Regions from separate parts of the Diaphorobacter ruginosibacter genome, predicted to be linked through region 3. Evidence: riboswitches for the same ligand, from Rfam matches in the RefSeq annotation. Region 3 holds a riboswitch; each other region holds the start of a gene.
The links. A riboswitch is a leader RNA that binds a small molecule or an ion and turns the genes downstream of it on or off. The one in region 3 is predicted to bind cobalamin.
Positions count from the first base shown of each region.

Region 1: it holds a riboswitch for cobalamin, as region 3 does, so the genes downstream of both, H9K76_RS11675 (TonB-dependent receptor) here and H9K76_RS08485 (ABC transporter substrate-binding protein) in region 3, are expected to answer to the same signal.
Region 2: it holds a riboswitch for cobalamin, as region 3 does, so the genes downstream of both, H9K76_RS15945 (TonB-dependent receptor domain-containing protein) here and H9K76_RS08485 (ABC transporter substrate-binding protein) in region 3, are expected to answer to the same signal.

Region 1 covers NZ_CP060714.1:2,593,190-2,599,019, forward strand. The annotation lists gene H9K76_RS11655 (2-hydroxymuconate tautomerase) at 1-56, shown strand, start outside; gene H9K76_RS11660 (DUF1294 domain-containing protein) at 371-664, shown strand; gene H9K76_RS11665 (AraC family transcriptional regulator) at 686-1,483, opposite strand; gene H9K76_RS11670 (pyridoxamine 5'-phosphate oxidase family protein) at 1,580-2,266, shown strand; cobalamin riboswitch at 2,372-2,615, shown strand; gene H9K76_RS11675 (TonB-dependent receptor) at 2,767-4,911, shown strand; gene H9K76_RS11680 (ABC transporter substrate-binding protein) at 4,983-5,830, shown strand, end outside.
Region 2 covers NZ_CP060714.1:3,507,689-3,513,518, forward strand. The annotation lists gene H9K76_RS15945 (TonB-dependent receptor domain-containing protein) at 11-1,864, opposite strand; cobalamin riboswitch at 1,980-2,245, opposite strand; gene H9K76_RS15950 (DUF904 domain-containing protein) at 2,280-2,504, shown strand; gene H9K76_RS15955 (cell division protein ZapA) at 2,501-2,884, shown strand; RNA gene ssrS (6S RNA) at 2,972-3,151, shown strand; gene H9K76_RS15960 (sulfite exporter TauE/SafE family protein) at 3,201-3,923, opposite strand; gene hemN (oxygen-independent coproporphyrinogen III oxidase) at 3,935-5,317, opposite strand; gene fnr (fumarate/nitrate reduction transcriptional regulator Fnr) at 5,503-5,830, shown strand, end outside.
Region 3 covers NZ_CP060714.1:1,848,461-1,854,290, reverse strand. The annotation lists gene H9K76_RS08495 (glycosyl hydrolase family 18 protein) at 1-1,654, opposite strand, end outside; gene H9K76_RS08490 (helix-turn-helix transcriptional regulator) at 1,846-3,012, shown strand; cobalamin riboswitch at 3,051-3,241, shown strand; gene H9K76_RS08485 (ABC transporter substrate-binding protein) at 3,398-4,261, shown strand; gene H9K76_RS08480 (vWA domain-containing protein) at 4,251-4,883, opposite strand; gene H9K76_RS08475 (magnesium chelatase ATPase subunit I) at 4,919-5,830, opposite strand, start outside.

The sequences.
Region 1 (5,830 bases), 740 kb from region 3:
TCCCCAAAGAGAACTGGGGCATCGCCGGTCAAAGCGCCAAGGAGCTCGGCCGCTGAGGTTCCGATTGAGCCTGGACCGATCCTGCCGTGACGCTGCCTTGTTCCCGTTCTTCGCACCTATACTCGGGCGGCGCATGCGGCAGGCCTTTCTGCCTGCCTGCCGCTCAGTGTCCAACCTGTCGGTCCGGCCGCCAGTTAGTCAGTCATCCTCCAGAAAACATCCTCATGCGCAAACAGGGAACGATCCGCCGCCATAGGGACGTATCGGCAGCCCCGGCCGCCGGCAGCGGCCTCTTCAAAATCCTGCTGGCGGCCTGGGTGGTGCTGATGGTCTTCGGCCTGTGGCAGGGCGACATGGCCCCCTCCTCGCCGTGGGCGTGCCGCTCCTCAATCTCATCACCTTTCTGGTGTACCGTCACGACAAGAAGGCGGCCGAAACGGGTCGCTGGCGCATCAGCGAGCGCACCCTGCACCTGCTTTCGCTGGCCGGCGGCTGGCCTTCGGCCTGGTTCGCGCAGCAAACGCTGCGGCACAAGTCATCCAAGCGAGAATTTCGCGTGGTCTACTGGGTCACGGTGATCGGCAATCTGGTGCTCCTCGGCATGCTGATTCTGCTGCCCGAATCCGGCGGCGGGATGGGGGCGCTGCTGCGGTCGCTGCGCTAGGACACAGCCGTCCGCGGAGGACTACAGCGCGCGCGCACGCAACCGATAGCTGGCGGGCGTCTGTCCGAAAGTACGGCGAAACAGGCCGATGTAGGCGCTGACGCTGGCATAGCCCAGATCCAGCGCAATGGCGGTGACGCTCATGCCCTCGGCCAGCATCTCCAGCGAGCGCAGCAGGCGCACGCGCTGGCGCCAGCTGGTGAAATTGAAGCCAGTCTCGGTGACGAACCTGCGGCTCAGGGTACGCGAACTGATCGCGCCAAAATCAGCCCAGTCCTCCATGTCGCGTGGGTCGGCCGGGTTGGCCATCAGCGCCCGGGCAATGCGCTGGAGACGGGCGTCCCGGGGAAACGGCAAGCCGAACTCCTCCACAGGCAGGCCACGTATTTCATCGAGGACCACGGCACAGATGTGCAGTTGCGCCTCGCTGGGTGACACGGCGGCCTCCGGCGTCAGGCTCGCCAGCCGCAGCACGGCTTCGCGCAGCAGCCCCGACACGCGGATGGTGCACGGCTGCTTGGGCAGGCTGGCACAGGCGGCCTCGGCGATATAGGCGCTCCAGCCATGGTACGGGCCATACGATCGCCCCGAATGCGCGTGGTGCGGCGGAATCCAGACGGCATGGATGGCCGGAACGATCCAGACACCTTCATCCAGATGAACGGAGATCAAGCCCTTGATCGAGCCGAACAGCTGGCCGCGCGCATGCCGGTGCGTCTCGGAAGACAGCTCCTGTTCCAGCACGCGAGTGGCCGCCATGACGCTGGGGCCGTCGGCGGAATCCATGTAGGCCCCCAGTACGTGCATCAGGTCGGGCATGGCGGATTTGAGATATTCATTGGCTGAAAAATTCTACATCCGCCAGATCCGCGAGGCTTACGCTCGGGGCGTACTGACCTCCGACAAGATTTTTCCATGCCCTCTTCCAACGACTCCAACAACTCGAACAACTCCTCGCACCCGGCGACGCGCCCGATACCCGACCCGAACCTCGTCGACCTGGACGCCCTGTACGCGCCACCGACACTGCGGATTCAGCAGGGTGTGCTCCCACGCCTCGCAGACTTCCACAAGGCCTATCTCGCCCAGGCGACCTTCTTCTGTCTTGCTACCGGGGATGCCAGCGGCCTGGATGCCTCCCCTCGTGGCGGCCCTGCCGGCTTTGTGCATGTCCTGGACGAGCAGACCATCGCCTTCGCGGACTGGCCCGGCAACAACCGCATCGCATCGCTGCGCAACCTGCAGCAGGACGACCGCCTGGCGATGCTGTTTCTTTTCCCGGGTCTCGACGTGTTCATGCGCATCAATGGTCGCGGCCGGATCTCCACCGACAGGGATCTGCTGAACGAACTGCACGAAGGCACCAAGGTGCCCAAGACCGCCACCGTGGTCCGCATCGATGAAGTGCTGTACCACTGCGGCCGCGCCATTCACCGCGCGGGGCTGTGGAACAGCGAAGGCCATCCGGACCGCCACCAGCTTCCGACAGTGGGACAGGTCATGGCAGGCATCGCCCGCCTGCGGGGCGACTCGCTGGCTCCCGAGCAGGTCACGCAGGCGGATGAGCACTACGCGCACGTTGTGCGGCAGGAGCTTTACTAGAACCGGAGGCCGGCTCCTGCCGTGCTGGCCGGGCCCAAGCGATCGCTACGATATACTTTGTAGCGAATTGACGGTGGATTGTCGGCACGCTCGTTGACAGGCCGCCTTCAATTTCATGCAACAGGTGCCCGGATTGAAGTCCGGGTTAAACGGGAACAGGGTGCAAAGCCCTGGCTGCCCCCGCAACGGTAAGCAGATCAAACCGACTCAAGGCTCTTGCAGTGCAGGAGCCAGCCACTGGTGCTCTACGTGGCCTCTCACGAGGTGTGCGGCAGCACTGGGAAGGCGAGCGGCAGGCTTCTCCAAGCCATCTGTCAGCCCGGATACCGGCCTGTTGAGCGCTGTGCGGCAGAGTTCCATCCTCTCCCGCCAGCATCTGCAACGACCGTCTGCGGGGAGCAGCGTGACGGCAACAAGCCAGTGACAGTCCCGGCCAACGGTCGGCCCGATGTCCCGGCATGATCTCGTCACCAGCAGGCAGGCGGCCAGCACCACTGACGATGATGAACCATTTCACCTTGCCCGCCGTACTGATCGGCCTGGCACCCGCCGCTCTGGCCATGGCCGCAGAGCCCACCCCCGAACCCACGCAGGCGAGCCCGTCGCGTGCCGAAGCCCCGGCACAATTGCCGACCGTCCATGTGACGGACTCCGCCGAAGACCGCCCGGGCCTGTCGAAGGCCACCGTTTCAGGCAGCCGCACCGGCCTTGCCACGCTCGATCTGCCGGCAAGCCTGGATTCCGTGGATGAACAGACCTGGCAGGAACGCGGGGACAGCCGCATGGCCGACATCATTGGCCGCACGGTCGGCATGACGCCGCTGTCCGCCACCAGCTACAACAGCCTGTCTTTCAGCACACGAGGCTTCACGGGCACCAACTCCGTGGGGATTGCCGAGGATGGAATACGCCTGGGCGTGGCCTCCACCACCACGCCGTATCCGGCCAACAGCTGGGGCTATGAACGCGTGGAAGTGCTGCGCGGACCGGCCTCCATCGTCTATGGAACCGGTACCACGGGCGCCACCGCCAATGTCGTGCGCAAGCAGCCCACGCGCGAGACAGTGCGCGAGGTGCTGCTCGGCACGGGCTCCCACGGCACGGCCAAGCTGGGACTGGGCATGGGTGGCGCATTGAGCGACACCCTGACCTACCGCTTGGATGCCTATGGCCACCGCACCGATGGCGAGCATGACATGGCCCGGGCCAGTGGCGGCAAGCTGATGAGCACGCTGCGCTGGCAGCCCACGTCGGCACTGCGCCTGGAGTTGCTGGCCGACGTGAGCGACGAGAAGCCCGCGCGCTACTTTGGCACGCCCACAGTCAACGGACGCATCGTTCCCGAACTGCTGGGGCGCAACTTCAACACCGACGACAGCGATATCCGCATCAAGGACCGGCGCGTGCGCGGCCGCATGCTGTACGAGGTCAACGACTGGTTGAGCCTGAGCAACGAGCTCTATCATTTCAAGGCGGACCGCTATTGGCGCAACATCGAGGCCTACCGCTACGACCCTGCGGCACAGACCATCAGCCGTGGGGACTACCTGGAGCTCTCCCACGATCTGGAGCAGACCGGCAACCGCCTGGAATCCAGGATCAAGGCCGGAGCCCATCAGCTGGCGGTGGGCTGGGAGGCCAACCGCGCGCGGTTCCGCTACGCAGGAAACTCGGACAGCCGCACGGTCACGCGCCCCATTGGCGACACAGGCATCGTGCCCTGGGACAGCCCAAGCGCCATGGTGCCCCGCTTTACGACCGAAGCCACCACGCACGACTTCTATGCCGAAGACGCCTGGACGCTCAGCGACCGCTGGCTGCTGCTGGCGGGGTTGCGCCGCGACCTGACGGACTTCAGCCGCAACGACCTGATCGGCAGCGGTTCATTCGACAAGACCCTTGGCGGCACCGCCTGGCGCCTCGGCCTGACCCACAAGCTCAGCGCACAGACCAGCCTGTACGGACAGGTCTCGCAAGGCCACGACCCGGTCACCAACGTCCTGACGCTGAATCTGGCCAACCGCGACTTCAAGCTCACCACGGCACGCCAGGCCGAGGTCGGCATCAAGCAGCAGTTCGGCGAGGGCCGCGGCGAATGGACGGCTGCCCTGTACCGTATCGAGAAAAAGGACATCATCACCCGCGACCCGAACAACAGCCAGGTATCGGTGCAAGGCGGCAAGCAGCACTCCCAGGGCCTGGAGCTGAGCGCGGTGACGCGCCTGTCACCCCACTGGCGCCTGGAAGGCAACTATGCCCTGGTCGACGCCAAATATGACGAACTGATAGAGGCAGGCGGAGCCGATCGCTCCGGCAAGCGCCCGCCGAATGTGGCACGGAACACCGCCAACCTGTGGGCGCACTACACCACCCACAGCGACCTGGGCCGCTGGCAGGCCTCGCTGGGCGCGCGCGCCGTGGGCCAGCGCTTTGCCGACAACGCCAACACCGCAACCAGCCCAGGCTATACCGTATGGGATGCTGCCCTGAGCTGGCGCCCCGGGCCTCGCAGCACCTACCGCCTGACGGTACGCAACCTGACCGACAAGGTCTACACCTACTCGGCTGTCTCCAACGCCAAGGCATCGCAAGCCTATCCAGGCGAAGGCCGCCGCGTGGATCTGACGGCGGAGCTGGCGTTCTGATCCCGCACCCCGAATCCACGGAACAACGGCGTCCGACGCATGCATTGGCCTGAACTCATCACCAGAGCACCATGAACCCCAGTCGATACATGCCCGTCGGCCTCCTGCCCCTGCCCTTCCTGAAACGCCATGCGGTCGCACTCATGGCGGTTCTGGGGCTTGCCGCCTGCTCCGAGCATTCCTCCTCCACTGGCGCCCCTGCCGCCCCCGCCGCACCCGGCAGGTCGGTGCGTGCGCCCGTCACCATCGAGGTCTGCGGCCACCCTGTCACCTATGCCCGGGTGCCGCAGCGTGCCGTCACCCACGGCATCAACATCACCGAGATGTTTCTGGCACTGGGCCTGCAGGAGCGTCTTGTCGGCTATGGTGGCCTGCGCGATGTCAAGCGCCTGCCACAGGCGATGCAGCCCTTGCTGGCATCGGTGCCCGACCTGTCCAACCAGGGCATGAATCTGGAAACGTTGATCAATGCGCAGCCGGATTTCGTCTTCAGTGGCTGGGCCTACGGCTTTCGCCAGGGGCAGATCACCCCGGGCAGCCTGCGAGAACTGGGCATCGACAGCTACGTGCTCAGCGAATCCTGCATTCGCCAGGTGGCGCGCGAACGCGTTTCGCTGGAAGACACCTTCAACGACCTGCTCAACCTGGGCCGCATCTTCGATATCGAGGAACGCGCAACAGCCCTCGTCAACGCACAGCGCGCCGAGCTTCAGCGGATCACCGATGCGCTCGGAGGCCTGAAGGAAAAGCCCAGGGTGTTTGTGTTCGACAGCGGCACCGACATCCCTGTCACCACGGGACGCTACGCCATGCCGCAGGCAATGATCGAAGCGGCCGGCGGCAGCAACATCTTCGATGACCTGAACAGCAGCTGGATGAGCGGCAACTGGGAGGACGTGATTGCGCGCAATCCCGACTG
Region 2 (5,830 bases), 1.7 Mb from region 3:
ATGCAACGGCTTACTGCGGTGCCCACTTCAGGCCGACATAGAACGCCCGGCCCGGCGTGGCATAGCCGCGCGCAAGCTCATAGTTCTTGTCGGTGAGGTTGTCGAGGCGCGCCAGCAGCGTGAAATCGCGGCCGATGCTCGTGTTGGCGTACAGGTTGAATGTGGTGTAGCCGCCCAGCATGTTGGATCCCGACGCGGTGTCATACCGGCGCGAGGCCGCATTCATCTCGGCACCGACATTCCAGCCGGCGACGGCAGTGTCCGCGCTCAGCTTGGCATAGCGCTTGGAGCGGCGCGCCAGCTGGCGGCCCGTGTCCAGGTCATGCGGATTCTGGAAATCGATGGAGCCGTTGAGCGACACCGGTCCGAGCTTGTGCGCCGCGCTCAGCGTGACGCCTTCGTACTCCGCGCGCCCCACGCTCTGGTAGCAGCCGAATGCCGACGGACAGGTGCCCGGAGCACCATAGACGATCAGGTTGCGCACGCGGTTGCGGTAGGCCACGATGCCCGCGCTGCTCGAGCCACGCGTCCAGCGCGTGCCGATCTCGACATTGCGACCGGTTTCCGGGTTGAGCGATGCGTCACCGTACTCGCTGAAGCGCTGGTACAGCGTGGGCGCGCGGAAGGAGGTGCCGCCCGCGGCCGTCACGCGCCATTCGTTGTTGATCGCATAGCCGTAGGACAGGCTGCCGGTGCTCTTGCCCCCGAACTCGCTGTCGTTGTCGCGGCGCAGATTGGCCTGCAGCGTGTGTGCCCCGGAATTCATGCCATAGCCCAGCGCAAGGGCGTTCTGCGAACGTTCGCGCTTGAGATCGCCGACAAACTCCGTGGCAGGGTTGTGCAGCTCGTCCTCGCGACGCTCCAGCGATGCCGTGAAGCGGTGTACGCCCAGCCGGTACTCGTTCTGGAACAGATAGCTGCGCACCGTCGTCTCGGTCATGTAGAAGTTGGGCGTGGTGCTGTACTTCGAATTCGACTGGTTGACCTGCAGTCGCGTGCTGTAGCTGTCGTTCCACTTGGCATCCCACAGCAGATCGGCGGTACGCAGTTGATGGTGGTTGCGGTCGTCGGCCTTGAGTCCGGCGTCATACTGCGAATTCAGATTGCTGGCCAGCACCGAGGCCTGCAGGCGCTGGCCGGGCGCGAACGTCCAGCCCACGCGGGCATTGCCGGAATTGCGCTTGTAGCCGTCGTCGTCCGGGTTGAACGTTGCCGCGGGCCGGATATTGAAGCCGTCGCTGCCCTCATGCGCTACGCCGACCGAGTAGTCGATGGCACCAGAGCTGCCGCTCACGCCGGCCTCGGCCGTGCGCGTGCCGCGCGAGCCCACGCCCACGCCGACGTAGGGGGCTGGCTTGCCCTCGCCCTTCTTGGTGAACAGCTGGATCACGCCCGACACGGCGTCCGAGCCATAGACCGCCGCGGCAGGGCCGCGCAGCACCTCGATGCGGTCAATCTGCGAAAGCGGAAGCTGCTCCCACACCACGCCTCCGGTCGACTGCGAGTCGATGCGCACGCCGTCAAGGTATACGGCGGTGAACCGGTTCTCGCCGCCGCGCACATAGACGCTGCTGGTGTTGCCCGGCCCGCCATTGCGCGTGAACTGGATGCCCGGAACGCGCGCCAGAACGTCCACGACGCCCACGGCACCGCTGTTGCGGATGGTCTCGGAGTCGATGATCGACACGTCGGCGACCAGGTCGGACAGGGGTTGCTCCACGCGCGTGGCGGTCACCACGGTTTCGCGCAAGGTGGACTCGGTGGCAGCCTGAGCGAGCAGCGTCTGGGAAAACGAGGGGAACGCAGCGGCCAGCGCCAAGGGCAGCACCGCAGCACGGGCCAGCACAACAGATTGAGTTGTCATCGTGGACAAAAAGAAAGAAGTCGCCGCGTCCGACCTCCCCGTCGGCACATGGGCATCACAGCCCGGACGCGCGAAGACGCCTGCCGGACTTTTCCGGCAGGATGCTCTCGTCGCATCCAGAACCACCGTGTTGGCCGGTATCCGGGCTGGCGGCGCACTCCTTGACCGCCTTCCCGCATGCTTGTTCAAGGCACACAGTGGCTGTGATGGCAAAGAGGGAATCCCCGGGGCGCCCGGCGGGGCGCCTGAAGGAATTCGTCCGCTGACCGTTGCGGGGGCAGCGCAGGCTGAGGGTTTTTCCATGGCGGAGACCCCTCCCTGCTTCCCGTTGAACTGCAGCGTGTGAACCACGCTGCGAGCACCAACGACGTAATTTTACGATTGTTTGTGCAGCGATCCGTACAATAGGTGTTGTATGGCTCCACCATCCTCCCAAGACCAGATCGCCGAGCGCGTCGAGCGCCTGTTGGTTCGCTATGCTGAACTGCAGCGCACCAACGCACTGCTGTCCCAGCAGGTTCTGACTCTGACGCAAGAGCGCGACTCCCTCAAATCCCGCCTGCAGACAGTTCGCCACCGCATGGACTCGCTGCTGGAGCGGCTTCCCGACATTCCGGATACGAAAGACGACGCCTCATGAAGCAGATCGAGGTCCAGATCATGCAGCAGAGCTATCTGCTGAGCTGTCCCGAAGGCCACGAACCGCGCATGCTGGAAGCCGTCGAACGGGTGGATGCGGCGATGACGCGCATCCGCGATGCCGGCAAGGTGCGCGCACGCGAACGCATCGCTGTGCTGGCCGCGCTGAACATGGCCTTCGAGATATCCGATCACGAGGCTGCGGCTTCGGCTTCCAGGGCCAGGGAGCAAGAACAGGCCGAGGCCGCGAGCAACGGCATGGTCGCACATCCGGCCCAGGCCCAGCAGCCCCAGGCCTCTTCGCCGGAAAGCGACGAACGCATGGCCCATCTGCTGGAGCGACTGGATTCCGCCCTCGGCGAGGACGGCCGCCTGTTCTGACGATTCACAGTCTCGCGAAGATACGCCACCCGGCGGCATGAAATGCCCTCGTCGGCCACGAGGGCGCCCGTGGCGCAATTACAATAGGCTCGTCTGCGGTGTTGCCGGGTTTTATATTTCCTTGAACCAATGCTCACTGAGCACGGGCTTGATACATCACCTGATGAGCGTGATCGTCTCGCGTCAGATGAACCCAACGTCAGGTTGCTCTTGCCCACCTGAACCCCCGGTTCAGGATGACGATCCGGTGGCACTTGCAGACACCTTGAATTCCCCCTGATCGCCCCGACGCCCACGGCGGGCATACGCTTGGCGATCATGTCACGCACCACGGCGCCTGCTGCTGGTGCACCACCCCCCACCACAACGCCGTGGCACCCAATGCCACCAGCACGATGCCGCTGAGGCGCACGCCCCATGCGGCCATGCGGGGCGTTGTGAGGCGTTCGCGAAAATGCAGCCAGCCCCAGTGCCCCGTCCACAGCCATAGTCCGCTTGCCAGCGCAAACATGGACATGGCCAGGGCGCCCGCCAGCGGGCCGCCGCTCAAGGCCGCCAGCATCGCGGCCGAGTAGAGAAAACCACACGGCATCAGCGCCCAGCCGCAACCCACGGCCAACACACCGCCCGGCCTGTCCACCGCCGACTTCACGCGCGACCACACGCCACGTCCCGCGCGCTCCATCCAGGCGGGAGCCTGCAGCCGCATGACCAGCATGAGCCCCCAGGCGATGATCGCAATGTGCATGGCTGTCCAGATCGGACGCAGCGCGCTGGTGCCCTGGCTGAACCAGGCCAGCCGGTCCATGGCATAGGCAGCCAGCGCCCCCAGCGCCGCATAGCCGGCGACGCGCCCCCCATGGAACAGGATGGATTGCCACGGCAAGCGCCGTCGCCGCACGAAACGTACGGGCTGCTCGCGCGCAGACTCCTTACCGCCACGCGCGAGCAAGGCCCCGCAGGGCGCGGAGCACATCACCAGGCAATGCGCCCCTCCCAGCAGCCCCATCAGAAAAGCGGTCCAGGCCAACGCCCACATGGGTCTGCGGATCAGATGATGCGCGAGAAGCGCTCACGGTTGCGGTTGCCCTGGAGATAGCGATCGAACACCATCGCCACGCCACGCACGAAGTGCCAGCCCATGGGGGTGACCTCGATGCGGTCTTCATGCAACTGCACAAGGCCCTGCTCGTCCATGGCCTGCAACTGTTCCAGCTCCGCCGCGAAGTAGCTCTCGAAATCGATGAGCCAGGCCTGCTCGATGGACTCGAAGACCAGCTCTCCCTGGCACATCAGCGCCATGATGACGGAGCGGCGCAGCAGATCGTCGCGCGAAAGCGCCAGGCCACGCACAATGGGCAAGCGCCCCCGGTTGATGGTGTCGTAGTACTCGTCCAGGGTCTTGGCGTTCTGGCTGTAGGTTGCGCCAACCTTGCCGATTGCCGAGACTCCCAGGCCGATCAGGTCGCAATCGGGCTGCGTGCTGTAGCCCTGGAAATTGCGATGCAGGCGACCCTGCCGCTTGGCCACTGCCAGGGAGTCGTCCGGCAGCGCGAAGTGGTCCATGCCGACATAGACGTACTCCGCATTCTGAAACACCTCCAGCGAACGCGCGAGCATGGCCACCTTCGCCGCAGGCAGCGGCAGTTCATCGGTCACGATGCGGCGCTGCGGCTTGAACCGCTCCGGCAGATGGGCATAGGCGTAGAGCGCGATGCGGTCCGGACGCAGCTCGCACACCTGCGCCAACGTGCGGTCGAAGGACTCGGGGGTCTGGCGCGGCAGCCCATAGATCAGGTCGACATTCACCGAATGGAATCCGATCCTGCGCGCTTCCTCCACCAGCCGGAAGACCTGCTCGGCGGGCTGTATCCGGTGAACGGCCTTCTGCACCTCGGGATCGAAGTCCTGCACACCGAAGCTCAGGCGGTTGAAGCCCAGTTGTCGCAAAAACGCCAGGCGATCATTGTCGACAGTCCGCGGGTCGATCTCGATGGAGTATTCGCCATCCGGAACAAGAACGAAACTCCGGCGGATCATGGACATCAGGTCCTGCAGGCCCTCATCGGTCAGAAATGTTGGGGTGCCTCCACCAATATGCAGCTGGCTCACATGCTGGATGACACCACAGTGCTCTGTGTGCAAATCGATTTCTCGACTCAGATAGCGAAGATAGGCTTCCGCCCGCTCCGGATGTTTGGTGATAATCTTGTTGCACGCACAGTAATAACAAAGCGATTCACAGAACGGGACGTGCACGTAGAGGGACAAAGGCAACGCCTTGGCATTCGAGCCGATGCGTCGCTGTTGTAGAGCGAGGATATAGTCGTCTTGACCGAACGCTTCCACGAAGCGGTCTGCCGTTGGATAGGACGTATAGCGGGGCCCAGACACGTCAAATTGACGGATGAGATCTGATGTGACAACAGTCATAGCGAATTCCAAAGGTTCGCCGCTACTGTGCCGCAGCCTCCGGAGAATGTCCTTGACACAGGTCAATCCAGTTTTCATGTTGACTGGGACAATGCATCCTGTTTTTCCTATATGCCAACGGCAGAGGCGAGTGGAACTCAGTCCACTTTTCGGAAGCCGATAACTTGTACAAGGCGCCATTGCAAATGACACCGCAAACCATCAAAGTCGCATGCTCCAATTGCAACCTGCGAGAACTTTGCATGCCTCTCGGGCTGTCCGAGGAGCAGCTGAAACGACTTGACGAAATCGTCGCCGTGCGCCGCAAGGTCAAGCGCGGAGGGACGCTGTTCCGCAATGGCGAGCCTTTCACGTCCCTGTTTGCCATTCGCACGGGTTTCTTCAAGACCTGCGTGGCCACCGAAGACGGCCGCGACCAGGTGACAGGCTTCCAGATGGCGGGAGAAATCATTGGCCTTGACGGCATCGTGAGCGACCGCCACACCTGCGATGCAGTGGCGCTGGAAGATGCCG
Region 3 (5,830 bases):
GCGTGCCGCCCAGGCCCTGCTCACGCACCCACCGGCCCTTTTCAGCGATGGAGCGCTCGTCCTCGTAGCTGAGGTACGTGACGGGCGCATCGCTCGCGCGCCACCAGGGCTGGCTGTAGCTGATGTAGCTTTGCTTGGCCACGTCGTCCCAGTGGTAGGTCGCGCCAGGCTGGCCGAAGGCATTGTCGTTGACGAGGCGCTGGTAGCTGTTCACGCCGTCACCGCTATTGGATCCGTGCATGCCGCTCTGGCGGGGGCCGGTGATGGGGTTGTTGTAGAACATGCCATAGAGACCCACGCCGATACCCAGCTTGGCGCGCGGCACGCCCGCGTTCAGGTAGGCCTGGACCGTGGAGGCCACGGACGTGGGATGGCTGCCGCTTTCGCCGAACAGCGGCGAGTGGTGCCACGATTGCCAGCCACCGCCCCAGTCACCCGCCATGCTGTAGGTCATGAGGTTGAAACGATCCACCGCCTCGGCCACCTGCACATGCCAGGATGTGATCTCGCCGGGGAAGTTGACGTTCACCCAGAAGCCAGGCCAGCTGATCTCGAACGGCGCGTTCGGAGGCTGGTAGGTCGGGCGCTGCTGCGCCGCCGCGCGCAGCTCGCGCAGCAGCGCCAGCGCCTGGGCGCGGCCCTGGGCGGTATCGAGGTTTTCCTCCCAGTCCACATCCACGCCGTCGTAGCCCTTCTGCTCCGCCTTGTCGAGAATGTTCTTGATGAAGGTGGCACGAATGCCCGCATCCGCCGTGGCGGCCATGAAGCCGGGGCCGTCGAACTCTCCACCCAGCATCATGATCGCCTTGGTGCCGGCCGCGTGGGCCTTGGCGATCAGGCGGTCCTCCGCCTGCGTGTGGGCGGTGCCCGCGCCCTCCATCAGCTCACCCGCCTGCCCGCCCGGCAGCGATCCCTGTCCCGGTGCATAGCGGCCGAAGATGAAGTGCGTCATCGTGCTCATGTCCACGGCCTCGGGCGGGAAATACTCCCAGAACCAGCCGGTGTAGTAGCCATTGACCCACTTGCCGCTGCTGGTGACGGGATTCCATCCCAGACGCACGCCCTGCGGGGTGGCCGTGGCTCCCAGGCCGCCCACCACGGGCAACGGATTGGAGGGTGGCGGTTCGGGGTTGGGGTTTGGATTCGGGCCGGGGTCGCCCGGATCGGTCGGGTCGGTGGGTGTGGAGACCCGGTCCTGCTCGATCACGAACTGCGCCAGCCCGTCACCGCCGCCCTCGAAATATTCCATGCGCACCGTGTGCTGGCCCGCCGTCATGGGCAGGGTGGCCACATCCATGGTGACGCCGTGCAGCGTCCAGTTGTCGATGACGTTCTGCCCGTCCACGAACACGCGCACGCCGTCGTCCGTGAAGGTGATGAACTTGGCCGGACCCGCCTCGAACGGCAGCGTGCCCGTCCAGCGTGCAGAGAAGCCATCCACGGGCAGGCGGGCCGGATCGGGACTGCCCTCGGCGCCGCCCCAGTAGTGGTTGACGGGACCGTCCTCACAGCGCGACAGGACGGGCGCCCCCGACAGTGCGGTGTTCGGAAAATACTCTGCCAGCCATTGGCCGGGAGCGCAGCTTTGGGCGAAGGTGGCCGTGCAGGCTCCGGCCAGCAGCAGCGATGCGCAGATCGTTCTGAGCGTAGGCATGGTGAAAGACACTCCTTGGTTGTTTGCAGGCTGCGCAGACTACCGGTGAACTGCGCGCTGCGCCCCACCCTGGCGGGGGGAGACCGGGCCCTCGGAAATGCAGGCGTCCGGGCCGGCGGGCAGCGGGCGCTCCCCGCCCCACCCTGGCGGGGTGGGGTCTTGATATCTACAGTTGCGTGACAATGCGCACCATGTCGACGTCGCTCGCACCTCCCCGCCAAGCCCTTGCCCGCCTGCACCAGATGGCGGGCCTGGATTTCACCGGGCCCGAGCACATCGAGCCCGTGCTGCATGCCCTGCGCGGACTGATCGGCTTCGACTCCGGCGGCTACCTGTATCCCGACGAGCACGGTGAACTCCATGCGCACATGCAGAGCCCGGAACTCATCGCCAACCTGCCCCACTACTTCGACCCGCGCATGGAGCGCAACGAGAGCCAGTTGTTCCGCCGCAGCCCGCGCCACTTTGCGGGCATGGTGCGCCACGAGCACGGGCCGCACCTGCTCGGTGAGGTACTCACCGTATCCCGGAGCGAACTCCTGCGCAGCGACTACTGGAACGAGATGCTGCGCCCTGCCGGTGTGACCGACTGGCTCACCCTGGTGCTGCGCACGGCGCAAGGCCGCGGGGTGGGCATGGTGTTCCTGTACCGCCACGGCACCTTCTTTTCGCAGGAGGACGCCGCCACGCTCGCGCAACTGGAGGGACACCTGTCCCGCATCCTGCAGGTCAGCGAAAGCGATGCGGCGGACAGCGAGGTGCAGGGCCAGGGCATCGTGGTGGTCACGCCCCGCGGACGGCCCCTGTGGGTTTCGCCCGAGGCCGAGGCGCTGATGCGCATGGCCTTCGGCTGGCATTGGCGCCACGGCGCGGACATGCCGCCCGTGCTGCTGGAATTGCTGCGCCGGCTGCAGGCCGAGCCCGCGCGCAAGGGCTGGCCGGCCATGGCCCTGCCGGCTCTCGAGATACGCAATGTGCACGGTAGCTTCTCGCTGCGCGCCACCCGCATGGCCGACGCCACGGGCCAGCAGCCCGACCGCCAGGCCGCCGCACTGCACGTCACGCGCCGCGTGGCCCACAGCGTGCAACTGCTGTCAGCCCTGGGCGCGCTCAAGCTGCCGCTGCGCCAGCATGAGATGGCCTGGTGGCTCGCGCGCGGCCTGTCCGAAAACCAGATCGCCCAGCGCATGGGCATCAGCATCAACACGGCCGTGTACCACCGGCGACAGCTCTATAACCGCCTCGGGGTGGCCAGCAGGGACAACCTGCTGGTGAAGGTGCGGCAAGGCTATGCGCCGGGGCATGGCGAAGGGGCCGACGTGGACCGGCGCCCCTTGCTGCCCGCGGGTATCGGATAGAAGCCGTTTCATCCCGTGCCATGCTCGCGGGAGCCGGTAGAATCCGCGCCAGCATGGGATTTCCTCCACGGAGGAATGAAAAGGGAACACGTTGCAAATACGTGGCTGTCCTCGCAACTGTGAGCACCGAGCTGCCGCCGGAACCACTGCCGACACCTGTCGGCGGGAAGGGGCGGACAGCGCCAAAGACGGTGCAAGCCAGGAGACCTGCCGATGCGAGTCGTTACTGTGCCATGGAGCGAGGGCTCTTTGTGGTCGGGTTGCCGAGGCAGTAGCGTGAGCCATCACTTTTACCTGCGTCGTGCGGCCCTCGGTGCGTCTTGCTGATCTCAGAGCCCGATGCCGCGCTCGCGTGGAAATCACCAGCACGCTCCCAGTACGGACCATGAACATCCACCTCCACAGAATCGTCGCGGGCACCCTGGCTTGCGCGTCTGCCGTTTCCGCCTCCTCCGGGCAGGCTGCGCCGCTGCGCGTGGTGTCGCTGCAGCCCTCCCTCACCGAAATGGTCTGCGCGCTCGATGCCTGCGACGGACTCGTGGGCATCGACCGCTACTCCAACTGGCCGCAGACCGTGCAGACCTTGCCGCGCGTGGGCGGACTGAGCGACGCGCAGGTGGAGATGATCATGGCGCTCAAGCCTGACCTGGTCTTGCTGCGGCCCCTCAACCGGGCCGCCGACCGCCTGAAGGCGCTGGGCCTGAACGTGCTGCCCGTGGATGCGACCAGCCATGGCGAACTCCGCCTGCAGATGGAGGTCGTCGCACGGGCGCTGGGCAAACCCGGGACGGGCGAGGCGCTCTGGAAGAAGATCGACCAGCGCGTGGAAGCGATCCGCGCCAAGGTGCCGCCCCATTGGAGAGGCAAGCGCGTCTACTTCGAGGTGCATGGCGGGCATGCGGCGGCGAGCGAATCATCCTTCATCGGCGAGACGCTTTCGCGCCTCGGGCTGAAGAACGTGGTGCCCGCCAGCATGGGCCTGTTCCCCAAGCTGGGACCCGAGTTTGCGCTGCGCGCCAACCCCGACCTGCTGATTTCCACCAATGCCTATGGCACGCCGGCCATTGCCGACCGACCGGGCTGGAGCTACATGCCCGCAGTGAAACAGGGCCGTGCCTGCCGCATCTCCTCCGAGCGCTTCGACGTGATCGCGCGCCCCGGGCCTCGCATCGATGAGGCCGCGCAGGAGATCCTGAACTGCCTGCTCGAAATCGACCAGCGCGCCGCCGGCCCCGCCCTCATGCGCTGACGGGCTGGTAGTGCGCGCGCCAGTCCTGCGCAAGCTGCTGCGCGCGCCGCAGGGGCGCACGCGAGGACTCGAAGTCCAGGATCCGGATTTCATCGGCATACGCCGGACGCGCGGGCCGTTCGCGGGTTCTCGCGTCGGTCATCAGCCAGAGCCAGCCCTGCAAGGCTGCCAATCTGAGGGCCTGCATGCGCAGCAGGCCATCCGCGGCCCCGAGTGCCTGCACAAGCGGGGTACCGCCGCCGCCGCCGATGGGCGCCACCCACTCCTCGTTCCAATGCGCGGCGCGCGACGGCGGCAGGCGCAGCTCGACGCCTGCGCCACCAAAGCAGATCAACGCCACCTGTTCGCGGCGCTGGTAGGCCTCCTCCAGCAAGCCCAGCAGGACGCCCTTGGCCCGTGCGAGCGCACCGCTCGTGACCATGGAGGCCGAGCAGTCAAGCACCATGCAATGCAGGCGCACCGCACGCGGCTGCAGCGGCCTGCGCCGCAGGTGTTCGGCAGCCAGCGCCTCGCCTCCGCGCGCCATGAGCGTCCGCGGCCAGTCCAGCCCGCCCGTCTGCGCATGCCGTGCATCCGCGCCCCGTTCATCCGATCGAGCCTCCGCCGCGCCGCGTGCCCGCACCGACAGGGTGGCCAGGGCATTCCGGGGGCGAAGGCTCAGGCTTTTTTTGATGCATCGGCTCCCGTGCTGCGCAGCGGCATGAAGGCATGGTTGCTGCCCAGCCGCTCCAGCGCCACCGCCTCGGGCGGCATGTAGCCCCAGTCTCCCGAAGCATCCGTACCATGCGCACCACCCGAAGCGCCCTGCTCCCGCGAGGCCGTGGGAGATGCCGGCCCGGCCTGCTGGCGGGCTTCGCTCGGTGTCTTCTGCATCGACGATAGCGCTGGAGCAGGCATGTCGCCGAGCTGGGCCGGTGCGCCCGGCTTGCGCCTGTGTGCAAGAACCAGTTCCGCAATGCCGTCGACGTGCCCGGTCTGCAGTTCATCGGCATCCAGCCATGCGGCCCATGCACGCGCTGCGCGCAGCAGCACCAGGTCGGCACGCAGGCCGTCCACCTGTGCGCTCACGGCCCAGCGTCCCGCATGGGCGATCACCTCGTCGCCCCATGGCAGGACATCGGTGGATGCCAGGCGCCCGCGCGCCCGCGCGAGGCGTGCCGCCAGCTCCGACTGCGCCGCCGCGTGGCGCGCACGGAAAGCCTCCGGGTCGGCATCGAACGCCAGACGCGAGCGCACGATCGCAAGCCGCTCTTCGGCATCGTTCACGTTCTGGAGCCGCACGCACAGGCCCAGCCTGTCCAGCAGCTGGGGACGCAGCGCCCCCTCCTCCGGGTTCATGGTGCCGACCAGCACGAAGCGCGCAGCATGGCTGTGCGATATGCCATCGCGCTCCACCACGTTGGTACCGCTGGCCGCTGCGTCGAGGACCACATCGACCAGCGAGTCGGCCAGCAGGTTGATCTCGTCCACGTAGAGCACGCCGCCATCCGCACGCGCCAGCAGGCCTGGCGCGAATTCGAGGGCATGGCCCGCAAGCGCATGCTCGAGGCTCAGCGTTCCCGCGACATG